Regions from separate parts of the Streptomyces sp. NPDC096040 genome, predicted to be linked through region 4. Evidence: riboswitches for the same ligand, from Rfam matches in the RefSeq annotation. Region 4 holds a riboswitch; each other region holds the start of a gene.
The links. Region 4 has a riboswitch for cyclic di-AMP ahead of ABTY98_RS30995 (transglycosylase SLT domain-containing protein). Riboswitches for the same ligand answer to the same signal wherever they lie in the genome.

Region 1 (4,126 bases), on a different contig from region 4:
TCGCCCGGCGGGCCGCCGCGATCGGCGTCGAACTGTTCGTGGTCGACGACGGCTGGTTCGGCGCCCGCACCAGCGACCGCGCGGGCCTCGGCGACTGGACGCCCAACCCCGACCGCTTCCCGAAGGGGCTCAAGCCCCTCGCGGACTATGTGCACGCCCTCGGCATGCAGTTCGGCATCTGGGTCGAACCCGAGATGGTCAACGCGGACAGCGACCTGTACCGCGCGCACCCCGACTGGGTCCAGTACCAGCAGGGACGGAAGCGGACGGAACTACGCAATCAGCTCGTCCTCAACCTCGCCCGCGAGGACGTCCAGGAGTACCTCTGGGGACAGCTGGACACCCTGCTGTCCAGCGCCCCGATCGACTACGTCAAGTGGGACTTCAACCGCTGCTTCACCGACGCGGGCTGGCCCGGCGAGCCGTATCCGCAGCGCCTGTGGGTCGACCACGTCCGCGGGCTGTACGCCCTGCTCGACCGGCTCCGGGCAGCGCACCCGAACGTCGCCATCGAGTCCTGCTCCGGCGGTGGCGGCCGGATCGACCTCGGCATCATGAGCCGCACCGACGAGGTGTGGACCTCCGACAACACCGACCCGCTGGACCGGCTCGCCATCCAGCACGGCTTCAGCCAGATCCATCCCGCCCGGGTGATGTCCGCCTGGGTCACCGACAGCCCGAACCATCAGCTCAACGGCCGGGTCAGCTCGCTGCGTTTCCGCTTCGTCAGCTCCATGGCGGGGGCGCTCGGCGTCGGCGGCGACCTCTCGCAGTGGACCGAGGAAGAGCTCGCCGAGGCCGGCCGCTGGGTGAAGCTCTACAAGGACATCCGGCCCCTGGTGCAGCGCGGCGACCAGTTCCGGCTGCGGCCGCCGACCGGCGGGCTCAGCGCGGTGCAGTACACGCTCGGCGACGAGACCGTGGTCCTCACCTGGCTCCAGGCGCAGAGCTACGGCGAGCCGATGCCGGCACTGCGACTGCAGGAGCTCGACCCGACAGCGTCGTATGAATGCCGCGAAACGGGCGAAGTGCACCGAGGTGCTGTTCTGTTGCATCACGGGCTGCGCACAGAGCTGCATGGCGACCTGGATGCGGCAGTTCTCCGGCTGCGCCGCATCTGAGTCTTCTGTCCGAATTGGCCCCTTCATTGCAACTCGCCCTGGAATAGAGGGACGTGGCGTGACGTGACGTGCGTGAGGAGCGCCATATTCGTGACCGTCCGTCGCGCGTCATGTCCACGTAATTACCGTGCTTTTCAAGGGGATCAGGAAAGCGAGGAAAGCCGGAATACACGGAGGGTGACCGGGAATTCCCGTAACGGATCAAGCGAAACTCGGACAGGCGGAACCGGTGGCTTGTCCGGGTGCGTCTTGCTCGCTTACGTTCGCCACGCATCCGGGCGGAACGCCGAACCCTGCCACCGCCCGGAGTCCCCACACACACTCACCCGTGCACGGCAGGAGCGGGGGACCCACCAGGTATGACCGCCTGTTCCGGTTCCCGGGACGGCTAGGGGTGCAGCCACGTCTTCCCGCGTGTGCCGGGCAGCTCCAGCCCGGACCCGACAGCTCACCTCGCGGGCGCCGGAGGGGAATGCGTCATGCCCGCGAAGGGTAAGCACCGCCGCCCCAAGACCCAGCGTTTCACCCGCTCCATGGCCGTCGCCGGAACCGGTGGCGCCGCGCTGGCTCTGCCGCTCATGGGGGCCACCGGCGCCCACGCGGCCACCGCGCAGTCCGTTTCCGAAAAGGCCACGCAGTCGCTTCCGACCATCGAGAAGACGGCTGTACGGAAGGCCGCCGTTCAGAAGTCCGCCACCGAGAATTCCACACACCACACCTACACGGTGGTGCCCGGCGACTATCTCTCGAAGATCGCCCGCGAGCAGAACGTCGACGGCGGCTGGCACCGGCTCTACGCCGACAACTGGCAGGCCATCGGCGACAACCCCTCGCTGATCCACCCCGGTCTCAAGCTCACCCTCAGCGGCCGTCACACGACGACGACACGGACCCCGAACTCGGACTCCCGATCCGAGACGCGGTCCCACTCGCGGTCGTCCACCCCCTCCTCGTCCTCGTCGTCGTCCTCGAACTCGGCCTTCCCCTCGGGCACGTCGACAACGACGGCCTCCGGCTTCACCCTCCCGGTCACCGGTGCCACGGTCGGCACCGGCTACCACGTGGCCGGCAGCATGTGGTCCAGCGGTTACCACGCCGGTGTCGACTTCGTCGTCCCGACCGGCACCCCGGTCAAGGCCGTCGGCGCGGGCACGGTCGTCACGGCCGGCTGGGGCGGTTCCTACGGCAACCAGGTCGTCATCAGGCTCGCCGACGGCTACTACGCGCAGTACGGCCACCTCTCCGCGCTCTCCGTCTCGGTCGGCCAGACCGTGACCGCGGGCAAGCAGATCGGCCTCTCCGGTGCCACCGGCAACGTGACCGGCCCGCACCTCCACTTCGAGATCCGGACCACCCCCGACTACGGCTCGGACGTCGACCCGGTCGCCTACCTCCGTTCGAAGGGCCTCGCCGTCGGCTGACCAGGCGCCTTCACCGATCTGACACGCACTCCGAAGGCCGGACCCCCGATCCCCGGGTCCGGCCTTCGGCGCGTTGCTTTCTCGTGGCAGGAGTGCTCGGGTCGTCGACAGCGAAGGCGGGGCGGCGGCACAGCGATCCCGCCGGGTCCAAGCGCTTTCCGCTCATGCGCTCGCCCTCACTCGCGCCCCGACGGAAGGAACCCGCCGTATGACGACCACCCGCCGAGGCTTCGGAGCCCTGGCCGCCGGAGCCGCCCTCGCGGGCTTCGTACCCGCTTGGCATGCGAGCGCCGCGCCCCGGCATCGCCCGGCTGATCGCCCACGACGACTTCCGCCACGGCCTCGGCCAGTGGTTCGTGGAACTGGAGCAGGCCGGCACCGTCGCCGCCTCGCACGGGATCCTGGAGGTCGACGTGCCCGCCGGCGCCACCGTCTGGAGGGGCCGTACGTCCTGGAGTACACCGCCACACCGGTGTCGGCGGGCGGCGCCAACGACCGAGTCTCTGACCTCGACAACTTCTGGAACGCCACCGACGTCCGTTCCCCTCACGACCTCTTCGTCCATCCCGCGCGGTGGCGTGCTCGCCGAGTACGACTACCTGAAGACGTACTACGCCGGCTACGGCGCCGACTACAGCACCACGACCGGGCTCCGCCGTTACGTCGGCGAGCCCGGCGTACGGCCGCTGGTCCACGACCACACCGAACCGCTCCTGGTCGCGAACCGGCCCAACCGTGTGCGAATCGTCTCCGACGGCGCGGCTGTGCAATGGTGGAACAACGGCCGACCGGTGTTCCACCACACCGACCTGGAGCCCCTGCACGCGTGGGTACTTCGCCTTCCGTGCCACCTGGAGTCACTTCAGGTTCAGCGACTTCGACGTCTGGCGATCATCACCTCAACGTCGCTGGTCAGGGCCTTATTCCAACCTTGGTGAAGTATTTAGAAGTGTCTTATCTCACCGCTAGTCAACCCCTTATTACGGTCGCGTAGGTCACAGTCGAAGGTGAATCATGGTCCGATGTGGCAGACGATTCGAAGAGTGACAAGGCATCAGTGATCGGGTCGTACGTGGCGGTGGGGGACAGCTTCACCGAGGGTGTCGGCGACCCCGGCCCCGACGGGGCGTTCGTCGGCTGGGCCGACCGGTTCGCGGTACTGCTGTCGGACCGGCGGCCCGAGGGCGACTTCGAGTACACCAACCTCGCGGTACGCGGGAAACTGCTCGACCAGATCGTGGCGGACCAGGTGCCGCAGGCCCTGGAGCTCGCCCCGGACCTGGTCTCCTTCTGCGCGGGCGGCAACGACATCATCCGCCCCGGCACCGACCCCGACGAGGTGGCCGAGCGGTTCGAGCGGGCCGTGGCCCAACTGACCGAAGCCGCCGGCATGGTACTGGTGACCACCGGCTTCGACACCCGTGGCGTGCCCGTCCTCAAGCATCTGCGCGGCAAGATCGCCACCTACAACGGGCATGTCCGGGCCGTCGCCGACCGGTACGGCTGCCCGGTCCTCGACCTGTGGTCCCTGAAGACCGTGCAGGACCGGCGGGCCTGGGACGGCGACCGGCTGCACCTCTCTCC
Region 2 (4,126 bases), on a different contig from region 4:
TCGGTCTCCAGGTACTGCGCGGCGCGGCCCGCACGGGCGCTGTCGACCGTCGTACCGGGGCGGTACTTGCCGGTGAGGAAGCCGGACGCCAGCGAGAAGTACGGGACCGCCGCGAGGCCGGTGCGGGAGGCCAGGTCCTGGAGCGGGCCCTCGTAGGTGTCGCGGGAGACCAGGTTGTAGTGGGGCTGGAGGGCGACGTACCGGGCGAGGCCCTCGCGGTCGGAGAGGTCCAGGGACTCCTGGAGCCGCTCGGCGGTGATGTTGGAGGCGGCGATGTGGCGGACCTTGCCCGCCCGCACCAGCTCGTCCAGGGCGCCGATGATCTCCTCGACCGGGATCTCGGGCTTGTCGAAGTGCGTGTAGTACAGGTCGATGTAGTCGGTGCCGAGCCGGCGCAGGGACGCGTCGGCGGCGGCCTTGATGTTGGCGGCCGACAGGCCCTGGTACTCGGGGTGCTGGCTGACCTTCGTCGCGATGACGACGTCGTCGCGGTTGCCGCGTGCCTTGACCCACCTGCCGATGACGGTCTCGGACTCGCCGCCCTTGTGGCCCTCGATCCAGGCCGAGTACGAGTCGGCGGTGTCCACGAAGTTGCCGCCCGCGGCCGTGTACGCGTCGAGGACGGCGAAGGAGGCGGCCTCGTCGGCGGTCCAGCCGAACACGTTGCCGCCGAGGCAGAGCGGGAAGACCTCCAGGTCGGAGGCGCCGAGCTTACGGAAGGAAGAAGAACCGGAAGAAGCAGTCATGCTTCAGTTCAACACCGGTGACCAGGGGTCCCATGCCAGCGCAATACGAAGTTCTCGTAAAAGCGGAAGGCGCCCGGGAGCTCCGTGGGCGCACCGGACCGGCGGCCCTGACGTCGGGGGGGTGTCGTCAGGGCCGCCGGGGATCGGTGGGGTCCGTCAGGGGTTGAGGCCCTTGCCGCGCAGCCAGGTCATCGGGTCGATGGCGGTGGCCTGGCCGTTCGGGTGGACCTCCAGGTGGAGGTGCGGGCCGGTGACGTTGCCGGTGGCGCCCACGCGGCCGATGACGTCACCGGTGGCGACCTTCTGGCCGACCTTGACGCCGATCGATGACTGGTGGCAGAACCACAGCTCGGTGCCGTCGTCGAGGGTGATGATCGTGCGGTAGCCGTACGAGCCGGCCCAGCCGGCCTCCGTGACGGTGCCGCTGTGGACGGCCTTGATCAGCGTGCCGGTGGGGGCGGCGAAGTCGAGGCCGGTGTGGTAGCCGGAGGCCCACATGGAGCCGGCCTGTCCGAAGGTGCCGGTGATCGTGTATGAGACGACCGGCAGCGTGTACTGCTTGGCCAGCTCCGCGAGCCGCTGCTGCTCGGTCTTCTGCTTCTCGGCGGCCTCCGCCTTGTCCTTGGCGTCGGCGGCCTTGGCGGCGGCCGCCTTCTCCGCCTTGGCCTCCGCGTCGGAGACCGCCTTGTCGGCGGCGGCCACGGCCTTGGCACTGGCCTTGACGTCGATCTGGGTCTGCTGCTGTTCGGCCTGGGCGATGATCCGGCTGCGCAGCGCCTCGCCGGCGTCGGAGGAGGAGGACGAGTCCGCGTCGGTGGCGGCCGTCGTGGTGACGCTGCTGAGCGCGGTCTGGGTGGCCTTGTGGCCGCCGTCCTCGCCGAGCAGGGTGCCGACGGAGGACGGCAGGTCGGGCAGGGAGATGGAGACCGGCGGCTTGCCGGTGTTGGCGCTGGCCATGCCGCCCGCGCCGACGGCGGCGATGACGCCGACGCCGAGGACCGTGGAGCTGCGGGCGAGCCCGCCGCCGCGCTGCTTGGCGACCCGGTGCCGGCCGCGTACCGGGGCGAGGGACTCCTCGGTCGGGTTCCACTCCTCCCAAGGGCCCTCGTCGGTGCGGTAGCCGCCATAGCCGTAGGTCTCGGGTTGACGCTGGCTGGGCACGAAGGGGGCTGTCGGAGCAGGCCGGTTGGACGCCACGCGGGCGCACTCCTTTCCTTCCGCCGCCTACCGGGTTAGCTGACGGGTTCGGAGCGGGAAGGTCTCCTACGCGCGTATACCGGCCGTTTTCTACCGGCGGCAGCCGTGCGATTCACCCCAAGGTGGTGGTTCCCCGGTTCCCTTGCGGGATTCGGCGCGTGCGCGCGGAGCCGTCGCGGGTGACGGCTGGGACGACCGCGCTGCGTTATCGAACGTTAATAGACCCGGCTGTCAGAATCCAAGCTGTTCGCCTTGATCATTAAGCTTTCGAAGCATGGACTTACCTGCCACGATCGGTCAAAAACGGTCGAGTTGACCATGCGTTCTGTTCGGCTCAGCAGTCACACACGTTTTGATGGTGACTCAGCCGATACGCGGAGGGCGGTCGTCCGAACACAGGGCGTAACAACGATCAGGGCCGGCGTACGGCGAGCAGCGCCATGTCGTCGGTCATGCCGCCGCCGGTGTGCCGGCGCACCTCGGCCGCGAGCCGGGCCAGCAGCTGCCCGGGGGAGGTGACGGTACGGCCGGTCAGCCGCTGCTTGGGATCGTAGAACCGGCCGTGCGCGTCCCGCGCCTCGGAGAGGCCGTCGGTGTGCAGCAGCAGTGTGGCCCCGCTCGGGAACGGATGCTCGGCGGCCCGGTCGGGCCAGGCCCCCAACTCGCCCATCCCGAGCGGCAGCGCGGCCTCGGGCACCCGTACCGGGGACACCTTGCCGTCGCCGTGCAGCAGCAGGGGCGGCGGATGGCCGCGGTTGACGACCCGCACCGTGCCGTCGCCGTGCGGCAGTTCGGCGAGTACGGCGGTGGTGAACCCCTCGAACGCGTCGACGCCGCCGCGCCGGACGCCCTCGCGGGCCAGCGCCCGCTCCAGCCGTCCCGCCACCGCCTCCAGCGTGGCCTCCTGCTCGGCGGCCTCCCGGAACGCGCCGATGACCACGGCGACGGCGGCGACCGCGCCCATGCCCTTGCCGCGGACGTCGCCGACGACCAGTCGTACGCCGTACGGAGTGTCCTGGACGGCATAGAGGTCGCCGCCGATGAAGGTGCCCTCCTGGGCCGCCTCGTAGCAGGCGGCGATCTCGAAGCCGCCGATCCGCTCGGCGGGCTCGGGCAGAACGGCCCGCTGGGCGGCCTCGGCGATCTCGCGGGCGGAGGCGAGGCGCTGGTCGCCGATGCGGACGACCTGGTTGATGCCGGCGGCGAGGGCGGCGACGGTGGCCACGGTGAGGGCCTCGGTGACCGTGTCGACGTCGGGGCGGAAGGTGTGGCGGACGTGCACGGCGTAGGCGGCGAGGAAGGACGCGAGGCCGGTCAGGACGGTGGTGCGGAGGGAGGAGAGGGGCGCGGCGATCAGCGGGGCGGCCGTGAAGAAGGGGACGGGCGTGAACGCCTGCGGGGTGAGGGCGTCGTAACAGACGCCGACGACGATCAGCAGGGCGGGCAGGAAACGGGCCAGGGTGCGGACGGCTGCGGACCCGTCCTCCTGCGCCTCTGCAGGGCCCACGGTACGACTCCCCATATGTCCCCTGTGTCCAATGTGTGTCCGTCCAGGTTTGCTGCTGCGAGTCAGCGGGGGCGAGTGGTGTGGGCCGGGCGGATGAGTACGGACGGGTGTGATGAGGAACACGCACCGGTATCGTGCCGGTATATGACTCAGGGCCGGAATCCTCGTTCTTGGATTCCGGCCCTGGTCATTCAGTAGCGGGGACAGGATTTGAACCTGCGACCTCTGGGTTATGAGCCCAGCGAGCTACCGAGCTGCTCCACCCCGCGTCGTTGACACCAGCATACGCCATCAGAAGCGTGGGAGTCACACGGGTTAAGAGAGGTCAGCTCAGCAGGTGCGCGTTGGGGGTCTTCGCCAGGTCCTCGTACTCGCCCAGCACCAGCACCGCCACCCCCGCCTCCCGCAGCGTCCCCGTCCCGTCGGCCGCCTCGACGAAGGTGTCCGGCTCGCGCCACGCCGTCACCACCCGCCGTACCCCGGCCCGGAGGATCAGCTCGGCGCAGGGGTGCGGCCGGGAGGAGCGGTGGGTGCAGGGTTCGAGGCTGGTGTAGACCGTGGCCGTGGCCAGCCGGGGGTCGGCCGACGGGATCTTGGCCAGGGCCGCCTCCTCCGCGTGGACGACGGCGTCGCCGGACTCCCGGGAGTGGCCGCGGGCCAGTTCCGTGCCGTCGGC
Region 3 (4,126 bases), on a different contig from region 4:
CGTCCTCGATGCCGCGGGCCAGGCGCTCCGGGTTGGTGACGAAGAGGTCGTCGCCGACGATCTGGACCTTGTCGCCGAGCTTGTCGGTGAGGACCTTCCAGCCGGCCCAGTCGTCCTCGAACAGCGGGTCCTCGATGGAGACCAGCGGGTACGCGGAGACGAGCTCCTCGTAGTACTCGGTCATCTCGGCGGCCGAGCGGGACTTGCCCTCGAACTCGTACTTGCCGTCCTTGTAGAACTCGGACGCGGCGACGTCGAGCGCCAGCGCGATCTGCTCGCCCGGGACGTATCCGGCCTGCTTGATCGCCTCGAGGATGAGGTCGAGGGCCGCGCGGTTGGACTCCAGGTTCGGGGCGAAGCCGCCCTCGTCGCCGAGGCCGGTGGACAGGCCCTTGTTCTTCAGGACCTTCTTCAGGGTGTGGTAGACCTCGGCACCCCAGCGCAGCGCCTCGGAGAACGACTCCGCGCCGATCGGGGCGATCATGAACTCCTGGATGTCCACGTTGGAGTCCGCGTGCGAGCCGCCGTTGAGGATGTTCATCATCGGCACCGGCAGCAGGTGCGCGTTGGGGCCGCCCAGGTAGCGGAACAGCGGCAGGTCGCTGGCCTCGGAGGCGGCGTGGGCGACGGCGAGGGAGACGCCGAGGATGGCGTTGGCGCCGAGCGAGCCCTTGTTGTCGGTGGCGTCCAGGTCGAACATGGCCTGGTCGATCAGGCGCTGCTCGGTGGCGTCGTAGCCGACCAGCTCCGGGCCGATCTGCTCGATCACGGCGAGGACGGCCTTCTCGACGCCCTTGCCCAGGTAGCGGTTGGGGTCACCGTCGCGGAGCTCGATGGCCTCGAAGGCGCCCGTGGAGGCGCCGGACGGGACGGCGGCACGACCCGTGCTGCCGTCGTCGAGGCCGACCTCGACCTCGACCGTGGGGTTGCCTCGGGAGTCCAGGATTTCCCGGGCTACGACGACGTCGATGGACGGCACGAGCATCTCCTTCTTGGGATGTGACGCTGGTTGTGCGGGCGCACGCGGGCCTTGTCGGCCCTTGCTCAGCCTTGCGACTAGAGCCTAACCGTCCCGGGGCCGTCAGCCGGCCGACCGACCGGCCCGTGGACACACAGACGGTACTCATTGTTCACGCGCGGAACAAAGGGGGGCCCGATGAAGAACGGAAGAAGAGCGGGTCAAGAAGAGGACGGCAAAGAGAAACCCCGCCCCGGTGCGTACGGGGGAAAACGCACCGGAGCGGGGGCTCGTGGGGGGACGGGGGTGGCCCTCACGTGCTCCTCACTGTGAGGAGCACGGCTGTGCGGGCGCTGTGGTTCAGCTGGCGCCCGCCTATTACTTCGCGGGCGCTTACTTCAGGTGCAGCTGCTGACCCGGGTAGATGAAGTCGGCGTCGTCGACGATGTCCTTGTTCAGCTTGAACAGCGCCTGCCAGCCGCCCTTGACCTTGTGCTTCTCGGCGATCGAGCTGAGCGTGTCGCCCTTGACGACCTTGTACTCGCCGTCGCCCTTCTTGACCTTCTTGCCGGTCGGGGTGGTGACGGTCTTCTTGGCGGCCGGACGCTCGGCGGAGCGGGAGGCGGCCTGGGTGTCGGTCGTACGGCTGCTGGCGCCGCTGTTCGACGAGCTGGAGCTGGAGGACGAGCTGCTGCCGGTGTAGGCGGCGCTGGACAGGCCCGTGCCGCAGACCGGCCAGGCGCCCTTGCCCTGCGCGGCGAGGACCTTCTCGGCGATCTCGATCTGCTGCGCCTTGCCGGCCTGGTTGGCCTGCGCGGCGTACTGGGTGCCGCCGTACGCGGCCCAGGTGGAGGCGGAGAACTGCAGACCGCCGTAGTAGCCGTTGCCGGTGTTGATGGCCCAGTTGCCGCCGGACTCGCACTGGGCGACGGCGTCCCACTCGGAGGCGGTGGCGGCGGAGGCGGTGCCGGACGCCATCAGCGGGGCGGCGATGGCGACACCGGTCACGCCGGCGAGCGCGGCGGCGCGGGTGGCCTTGGACGGACGACGGTGCTTGCCCTTGCCGGAAAACAGCATGGTGGATCCCCTCACCGACGCCTGCGAGGTGAGCTGTCGGGTTCGGGCCGGTTGAGTTGCCCTGCCGCGCACCTCGCGGTGCGCGGCTTCACCCCGAGCCGGACACGGCAGCCTCAACTACCGGTCCCGGCACTTACCTTGGGTCCCCCGCTCCTGCCTACGGCGCTTGACGCGACGACTGTTCCCGGGCAGTCGCTGGCAGGACTCGGCGTTGCGACGGCCGGGGCTCGTGGTGACGAGCGGCCTTGACCGTAAACAGGCGATCAGGTGAATTTCAAAGATGATCAGGGCTTCTGAGACTCATCCCACACTTTCACCAAACCGGACATTTGACTTCTAAGTGGGGCGGTTCGAGAGCGCCAACTCCCGCTAGTCTTCGTCCGTTTCAGTGCCGAGCTTCAGGGTCTGACCGGGGGCGATGTGGTTCGGGTCGGTGCCGATGTCGGCCTTGTTGGCGGCATAGAGCGCGCGCCATCCTCCGTCGAGGTCAAGGGAGTCGGCGATGGAGGCGAGGGTGTCGCCGTCCCGGACGGCGTAGGTGCCGGCGTCACGGGAGGCGTGACGGCCGGAAGAAGTCGCACTCTGACCGTTTGTCACGTTTTCGTCCGCCGAGCCGCCGCGATGCTTGCCGCCGCCACTCACGGCTCCCGTGTCGACCAGGCTCCAAGAGCCGCCGGTCTGCCATGAATCGTCCGACTCATCGGCTTCGGACGCGACGACGGGGTTCTCGCTCGCCTTCGAGGTGCCGGAGCCGTTGGATCCCGACTTGTCCGCCTTGGTGGAGTCGGCAGGGGCGCCCGTACCCGAGTCCTCACTCGCGCTCGGGGACGGGGTGGCGGAGCCGGCTCCGGAGTTCGCGGCACCCGAGGAGGAGTTGGACGAGCCGGAATCAGATGAACCGGATGAATCAGATGAAGAGGACGAATCTGACAACCCGGAGGACGAGTCGGAGGAGCCCGACGTGTTGTCCGATCCGTCGAGGCCCGTGTCGACGTTCACCGAGGCGTCGTCCGAGGAGAGCCCGGCGAGCAGGGCACAGGTCCGCCAGGGCTTGGTGCCCTGGTCGGCGAGGATCTTCTCGGCGACGGCGATCTGCTGTGAACGGCTCGCCTGGTCCGGCGTGGTGGCGTACTCCTGGCCGCCGTACTGGTCCCAGTCGTCCTGGGACATCTGCAGGCCGCCGTAGTAGCCGGTGCCGGTGTCCATGCTCCAGGAGCCGCCGCTCTCGCACTCGGCCACCCGGTCCCAGGTGCTGCCGTCGGCCGCGTTGGCGCTCGCCGCCCCGAGGAGCGGGATGGCGATGGCGGAGCCGGTCACGCCGGCCGCGACGAGGATGGCCGGAGCCTGACGGGGGCGACGGTGACGACCGTTCCCGGAGAGCATGCGGAAACCTTTCGAGCGACAGCGGTGACCGGCGACGGGTCCCGCCGGGGCGTCGCACTGATGGGTGAACGTATAGGCAGACGATCACTTGTCACAAGTTAATGCCGCGCAGATCACGTGAAGATCACAGACTTGAACACTGGTCATCTTTGCCGGTGGGAGGCCGGAGGGAGGCGTGCCGGTGGCGGATGCCGTGGTGGGTGCCGGTGGTGGGCTCATCGGCCGTCGGGAGTGAACTCCACGGGGAGCGTGCGCAGTCCGCGCATGATGAGCCCGCCGCGCCAGCGCAACTCGCTCTCCGCCACCGCGAGTCGCAGGTCGGGGAGACGGCCGAGGAGGGTGGCGAGCGCGGTCTGTCCTTCCAGGCGGGCGAGCGGGGCGCCCAGGCAGTAGTGGATGCCGTGGCCGTATCCGAGGTGCTGGTTGTCCCGGCGTGCGAGGTCGAGCGTGTCCGGCTCGGCGAACCGCTCCGGGTCCCGGTCCGCGGCGGCGAGTACGACGAGGACCGGGTCGCCTGGCGCGATGCGCTGCCCGCCGATGCCGAGCGGCTCGGTGGCGAACCGCCAGGTGGCCAGCTCCACCGGCCCGTCGTAGCGCAGCAGTTCCTCGACACCGGTCTCCAGCAGCCCGCGTTCGCCGGCGGCGAGGGAGTCCTGGAGGCGGCGGCGCTGTGCCGGGTGGGTGAGCAGGGCGTACGTCCCGTTGCCG
Region 4 (4,126 bases):
GTCCCACAGAGCCCCGACCACGGACGGCCATGTCTTCTCCGACCGACGTCACCTGCCCGGAGGTACCCCCTCCGCGGCCCGTCAAAGCCGACGGGGTTCAGATCGAGTCGATCCGTACCCGTACATCCGTCCCCTACAAGACCACGCACGACGACCTCCGCACCCCCCTTCATCCCCTTCGCCGTCCGAACGTCGTTCCCACGGGCGTGGTGCCCACGGACGGACGAGACCGCCCCCGCGCCGCTCGAAGACCTCCCCCGCCGAGCTCACCGACCGGACGGGCCCGCGCGGCCGCCGGCGCCGACCGTGCCCGATGGGTCATGGACATGCCTCGGCCGGCCGGCAGGCCCCGCGACCGTCGAGCGGCCGACATCCCCCGGGACGGCTGCATCTCGCTCCGGGTGACGACCCTCGCACCCGAGCCGCTCAAAGCGGTCGCCGTGGCCTACTCCACGGACGGCCGCTATGACAACGACGTGTGGGGCGGCGGAGGTTCCCCTCTCACGGTGGACACGCGCGCGTGGACTGCCGCCTCGCCCGCCGCCGGGTCGGCGGGCCCGCCCATCCCTCCCCCAACGTGACCGGAATCATGTACGCCCGCCGGGGCCCACGCACTTGAATTCCACGCCTGCTCCGCGGACTTGGCCGACCCGTCGCCGTCGAGGAATCCGAACGGACGTAGCCGTCGGGCGCCGACCTTCCGGCGCCGCGCTCGATCAGCGGCACGCGCGCGTACCCGGACCGTACGGAGTTCACGAGGGGCGCGCCGGAGATGCACACGACCGGATGAACCATCTGAACAGATGGACTGGACGAGCAGCGCCCACTGCCGACCCGCACCCGGTCGGGCCCGCCGGTTCGCCTACCGAGCCGGAATTCCGCCGAATTAGACAATTCGGGCAATACCCGAAATCGCCTGTGATGCACACCACTCCGCTTACCCCAATTAGGGCAATCCGCACGAATGACGGCCGAACGCTTTTCCATCGATGCCCGGAAAAACGGATTTCACGAATCGCCTATGTCGGATTTGCCGCGATTGCCACTTCGTGAAGTGGGTCACGTTGGTCGGGAGGCCGTAAAAGCCAGGACGAACCTTTCTTTCCGTTTCCTGTGGGCGAGTTGAGGCTTGGCAGCCGCAAAGGATCAAGTACCCCATACGACTCAGATCAAGGTCAATCGGTGTGTTGTGTGAATCCAGCACTTGTTCCGGACATGTGCTCTCGCATACGTTCCCGCTCGCCGGGCGGACGCCGAATCCTGCCGCCGCCCGTCGTGACCCATCGACGAGTCCATTCGCACGGCAGGAGCGGGGGATCCAGGTAAGTCGCGGGACCGGGCGGCCGACGTCAACGACGGACGTCGTACCGGAACGGCTAGGGGTGAAGTCGCCTCGCCTTCGGGCGGTGCGGCCGGGCACTCCCCGCGCCCGAACCCGACAGCTCACCTCGTAGGCGACGGAGAGGAACTTCGCCATGTCTGCTGCCGATCAGCACCGCCGTCCCCGCCGTAACCGCGTCGTCCGCACGCTTGCCATCGCCGGCACCGGCGCCGCCGTTCTCGCCCTCCCGCTCATCGGGGCGACCACCGCCTCCGCCGCCACCTCCACCTCGACGGCCTCGACGACGCTCGCCGGGTACCCGAACAACCTCGACGGCTGGATCCGCGAGTCGCTCGCGATCATGGCTGAAAAGAAGATCCCGGGCAGCTACAACGGCATCTACCGCAACGTGATCCGTGAGTCCTCCGGCAACCCGCGGGCCATCAACCTCTGGGACTCCAACGCGGCCGCCGGCATCCCGTCCAAGGGGCTGCTCCAGGTGATCGACCCGACGTTCAGCGCGTACCACGTGGCCGGCACGTCGTTCGACATATACGACCCGGTCGCGAACATCACCGCCGCCTGCAACTACGCCGCCGCGCGGTACGGCTCGATCGACAACGTGCACGGCGCGTACTGACCGGCGCCGTCAGCGGAAGAGTCTTTCGAGGACGACGGCGATGCCGTCGTCCTCGTTCGACAAGGTGATCTCGTCGGCCACCGTCTTGAGTTCGGGATGGGCGTTGGCCATCGCCACCCCGTAGGACGCCCAGTCGAACATGGGGATGTCGTTGGGCATGTCCCCGAAGGCGACGGCCTGTTCGCGGCTCAGCCCCAGATGGTCGGCGGCCAGCGCGAGCCCGGTCGCCTTGGTCACCCCGCACGGCTGGAGCTCGACGGTCCCCGGCCCCGACATGGTGACCGTCGCCAGCGACCCCACCACCGAGCGCGCGGTCGCCGCCAGCTCGTCATCGGACAGGGTGTGGTGCCGTAGCAGCACCTTGCTGATGGGCGCGCACCACAGGTCGTCGCGCCGGCCGACGCGCAGCGCGGGCAGCGTGGGGTGCGGCATCAGATAGCCCGGCTCGATGAGCGTGAGCCCGTCCACGCCGTCCTGGTCGACCGCCGCGTACACCTGTCCGACCTCGGCCTCGATCTTGCCGAGGGCGGTCTCCGCCAGCTCCCGGTCCAGGGTGACCGACCACAGCAGCCGGGCTGTGCCGGCGTCGTACACCTGCGCTCCCTGGCCGCAGACCGCGAGTCCCGTGCAGCCGAGGTCGTCCAGGAGGGGGCGCACTCTCGGCGCGGGGCGCCCGGTCACGACGAGATGCCGGGCGCCGGCCCGGCCGGCCCGCGCGAGCGCGGCGAGCGACCGTTCCGACAGGGTGTCGTCGGTGCGCAGCAGCGTGCCGTCCAGGTCGGTGGCGATCAGTGAGTACGGGGTGGGTGCGACCATGATCAGAGAATACGGACAGCACGCCCCTGAGACTCACTGTGCGTTTCGGCCTCAAGTGGCGCCCGCTGCCTCAGTGATGGGGCCTTGTCAGTGGGCCGCGTTACGTTGGCGGTGGGTTGATGGCACCGATCGGACGGGGGCGGCCATGGTGACGGTTGGACCGGGAGACTCCCGCGCGCGTCTGCTGGAATCGGCGTCCGAGGTGCTGGAGCGGTTTCCCCGGGCGCTGCGGCCGGAGATCTACGCCGTCGTTCCGCATCCGGCGTGTCGACGACGGCGAGCTCAGACCGTACGTGGCGGCCGGCTGCAACACCGAGAGCCAGTACGAGGCCGAACGGGACCCGGCGGACCCGGCGAGGCGCGCTGGAACTACGGGCGTTGGATCCTCGGCGGCTTCGAGATGCTCGGCAACTGTCCCGAGGACCCGGTCGGCGGCGTGCTGTCCACCGAGGAGGTCCGGCGGCTCGGACTCTGGTTCGACGGGTACGGCGAGAACGCCGAACTGGACGCGGGGCGCGAGCCGTTGGGGCTGCACTTCGCCGACCCGTGCATACGGCTGGCACATGATCCGCACGGCGGGGGCCGCATCGAGAAGGTCCTCGGGTGACCGCTGCCGGTGGTGGTCTTACATGTACTGCCCGGGATCGGAGGCCGAGGCCACGGAAGCGGCCAATCCGCCCGAGACGATCGAGGAGTTCCTGACCTGGCAGCTGCGGCCGAGGCCGCGTAGCCCCGGGGCGGGGTGGCGGGCCGGCCCCGAGGGCGGGGTGGCAGGCGGGCCCTGGGGGCGGGGTGACAGGCCCCGCCCCCGGAGGTGGGTGTCGGCGCGGATCCAGGGGTGGCTGCCGCCTGGCCCCGAGTGCGGGTGGGCGGGGCCGGATCCGCGAGCGGTGGGCGAGGCGGGCGTCAGGCGTGGGCAGCCGCCAGGTGTTTGGCCAGGCGCGGCGAGGCGAACTCCGTACCGCACACGAACCGCATCACCGGGCCGTACGACGCCGCCGCGGGCAGGCCGGTGAAGTACAGGCCGGGCACGGAGGAGACGTATCCGGCGCCCAGTTTCGGGGCGCCGCGGCTGACTGCGACGCGGGTGCGCAGCTCGGGGCCGAGGAAGTCCATCGCCGCGGTGTCCACGCGGTAGCCGGTGGCGGCGACGACATGGTCGGCGGTGAGCCGGTCGGTACGGCCGTCGTGGGTGCGGACGGTGAGGACCGGGGCGCCGTCGGAGGTGTCGGCGCCGGTCACGCCGGCGACCTCGTGGACCTGGACCTTGCCCTCGAAGCGGTCGCGCAGCCACCAGGCGCCGAGCGGGCCGAGCACCCGGCGGACCAGGTAGTGGCGGGTCCGCGCGG

Region 1: another riboswitch for cyclic di-AMP. It lies ahead of ABTY98_RS13920 (M23 family metallopeptidase); the one in region 4 lies ahead of ABTY98_RS30995 (transglycosylase SLT domain-containing protein).
Region 2: another riboswitch for cyclic di-AMP. It lies ahead of ABTY98_RS22505 (M23 family metallopeptidase); the one in region 4 lies ahead of ABTY98_RS30995 (transglycosylase SLT domain-containing protein).
Region 3: another riboswitch for cyclic di-AMP. It lies ahead of ABTY98_RS09300 (transglycosylase family protein); the one in region 4 lies ahead of ABTY98_RS30995 (transglycosylase SLT domain-containing protein).

What each region holds. Positions count from the first base shown of each region.
Region 1 is NZ_JBEOTA010000009.1:70,247-74,372, forward strand. It holds gene ABTY98_RS13915 (alpha-galactosidase) at 1-1,121, shown strand, start outside; cyclic di-AMP (ydaO/yuaA leader) riboswitch at 1,435-1,598, shown strand; gene ABTY98_RS13920 (M23 family metallopeptidase) at 1,601-2,542, shown strand; partial or broken gene ABTY98_RS13925 (DUF6250 domain-containing protein) at 2,751-3,511, shown strand; gene ABTY98_RS13930 (SGNH/GDSL hydrolase family protein) at 3,600-4,126, shown strand, end outside.
Region 2 is NZ_JBEOTA010000015.1:211,199-215,324, reverse strand. It holds gene ABTY98_RS22510 (aldo/keto reductase) at 1-746, opposite strand, end outside; gene ABTY98_RS22505 (M23 family metallopeptidase) at 903-1,943, opposite strand; cyclic di-AMP (ydaO/yuaA leader) riboswitch at 1,952-2,110, opposite strand; gene ABTY98_RS22500 (PP2C family protein-serine/threonine phosphatase) at 2,356-3,465, opposite strand; tRNA gene ABTY98_RS22495 (tRNA-Met) at 3,646-3,719, opposite strand; gene ABTY98_RS22490 (dihydrofolate reductase family protein) at 3,776-4,126, opposite strand, start outside.
Region 3 is NZ_JBEOTA010000006.1:64,381-68,506, forward strand. It holds gene eno (phosphopyruvate hydratase) at 1-985, opposite strand, end outside; gene ABTY98_RS09300 (transglycosylase family protein) at 1,352-2,035, opposite strand; cyclic di-AMP (ydaO/yuaA leader) riboswitch at 2,039-2,210, opposite strand; gene ABTY98_RS09305 (transglycosylase family protein) at 2,405-3,418, opposite strand; gene ABTY98_RS09310 (cytochrome P450 family protein) at 3,634-4,126, opposite strand, start outside.
Region 4 is NZ_JBEOTA010000026.1:63,600-67,725, reverse strand. It holds cyclic di-AMP (ydaO/yuaA leader) riboswitch at 1,275-1,472, shown strand; gene ABTY98_RS30995 (transglycosylase SLT domain-containing protein) at 1,476-1,961, shown strand; gene ABTY98_RS30990 (HAD family hydrolase) at 1,971-2,777, opposite strand; gene ABTY98_RS30985 (hypothetical protein) at 2,923-3,384, shown strand; gene ABTY98_RS30980 (FAD-dependent oxidoreductase) at 3,684-4,126, opposite strand, start outside.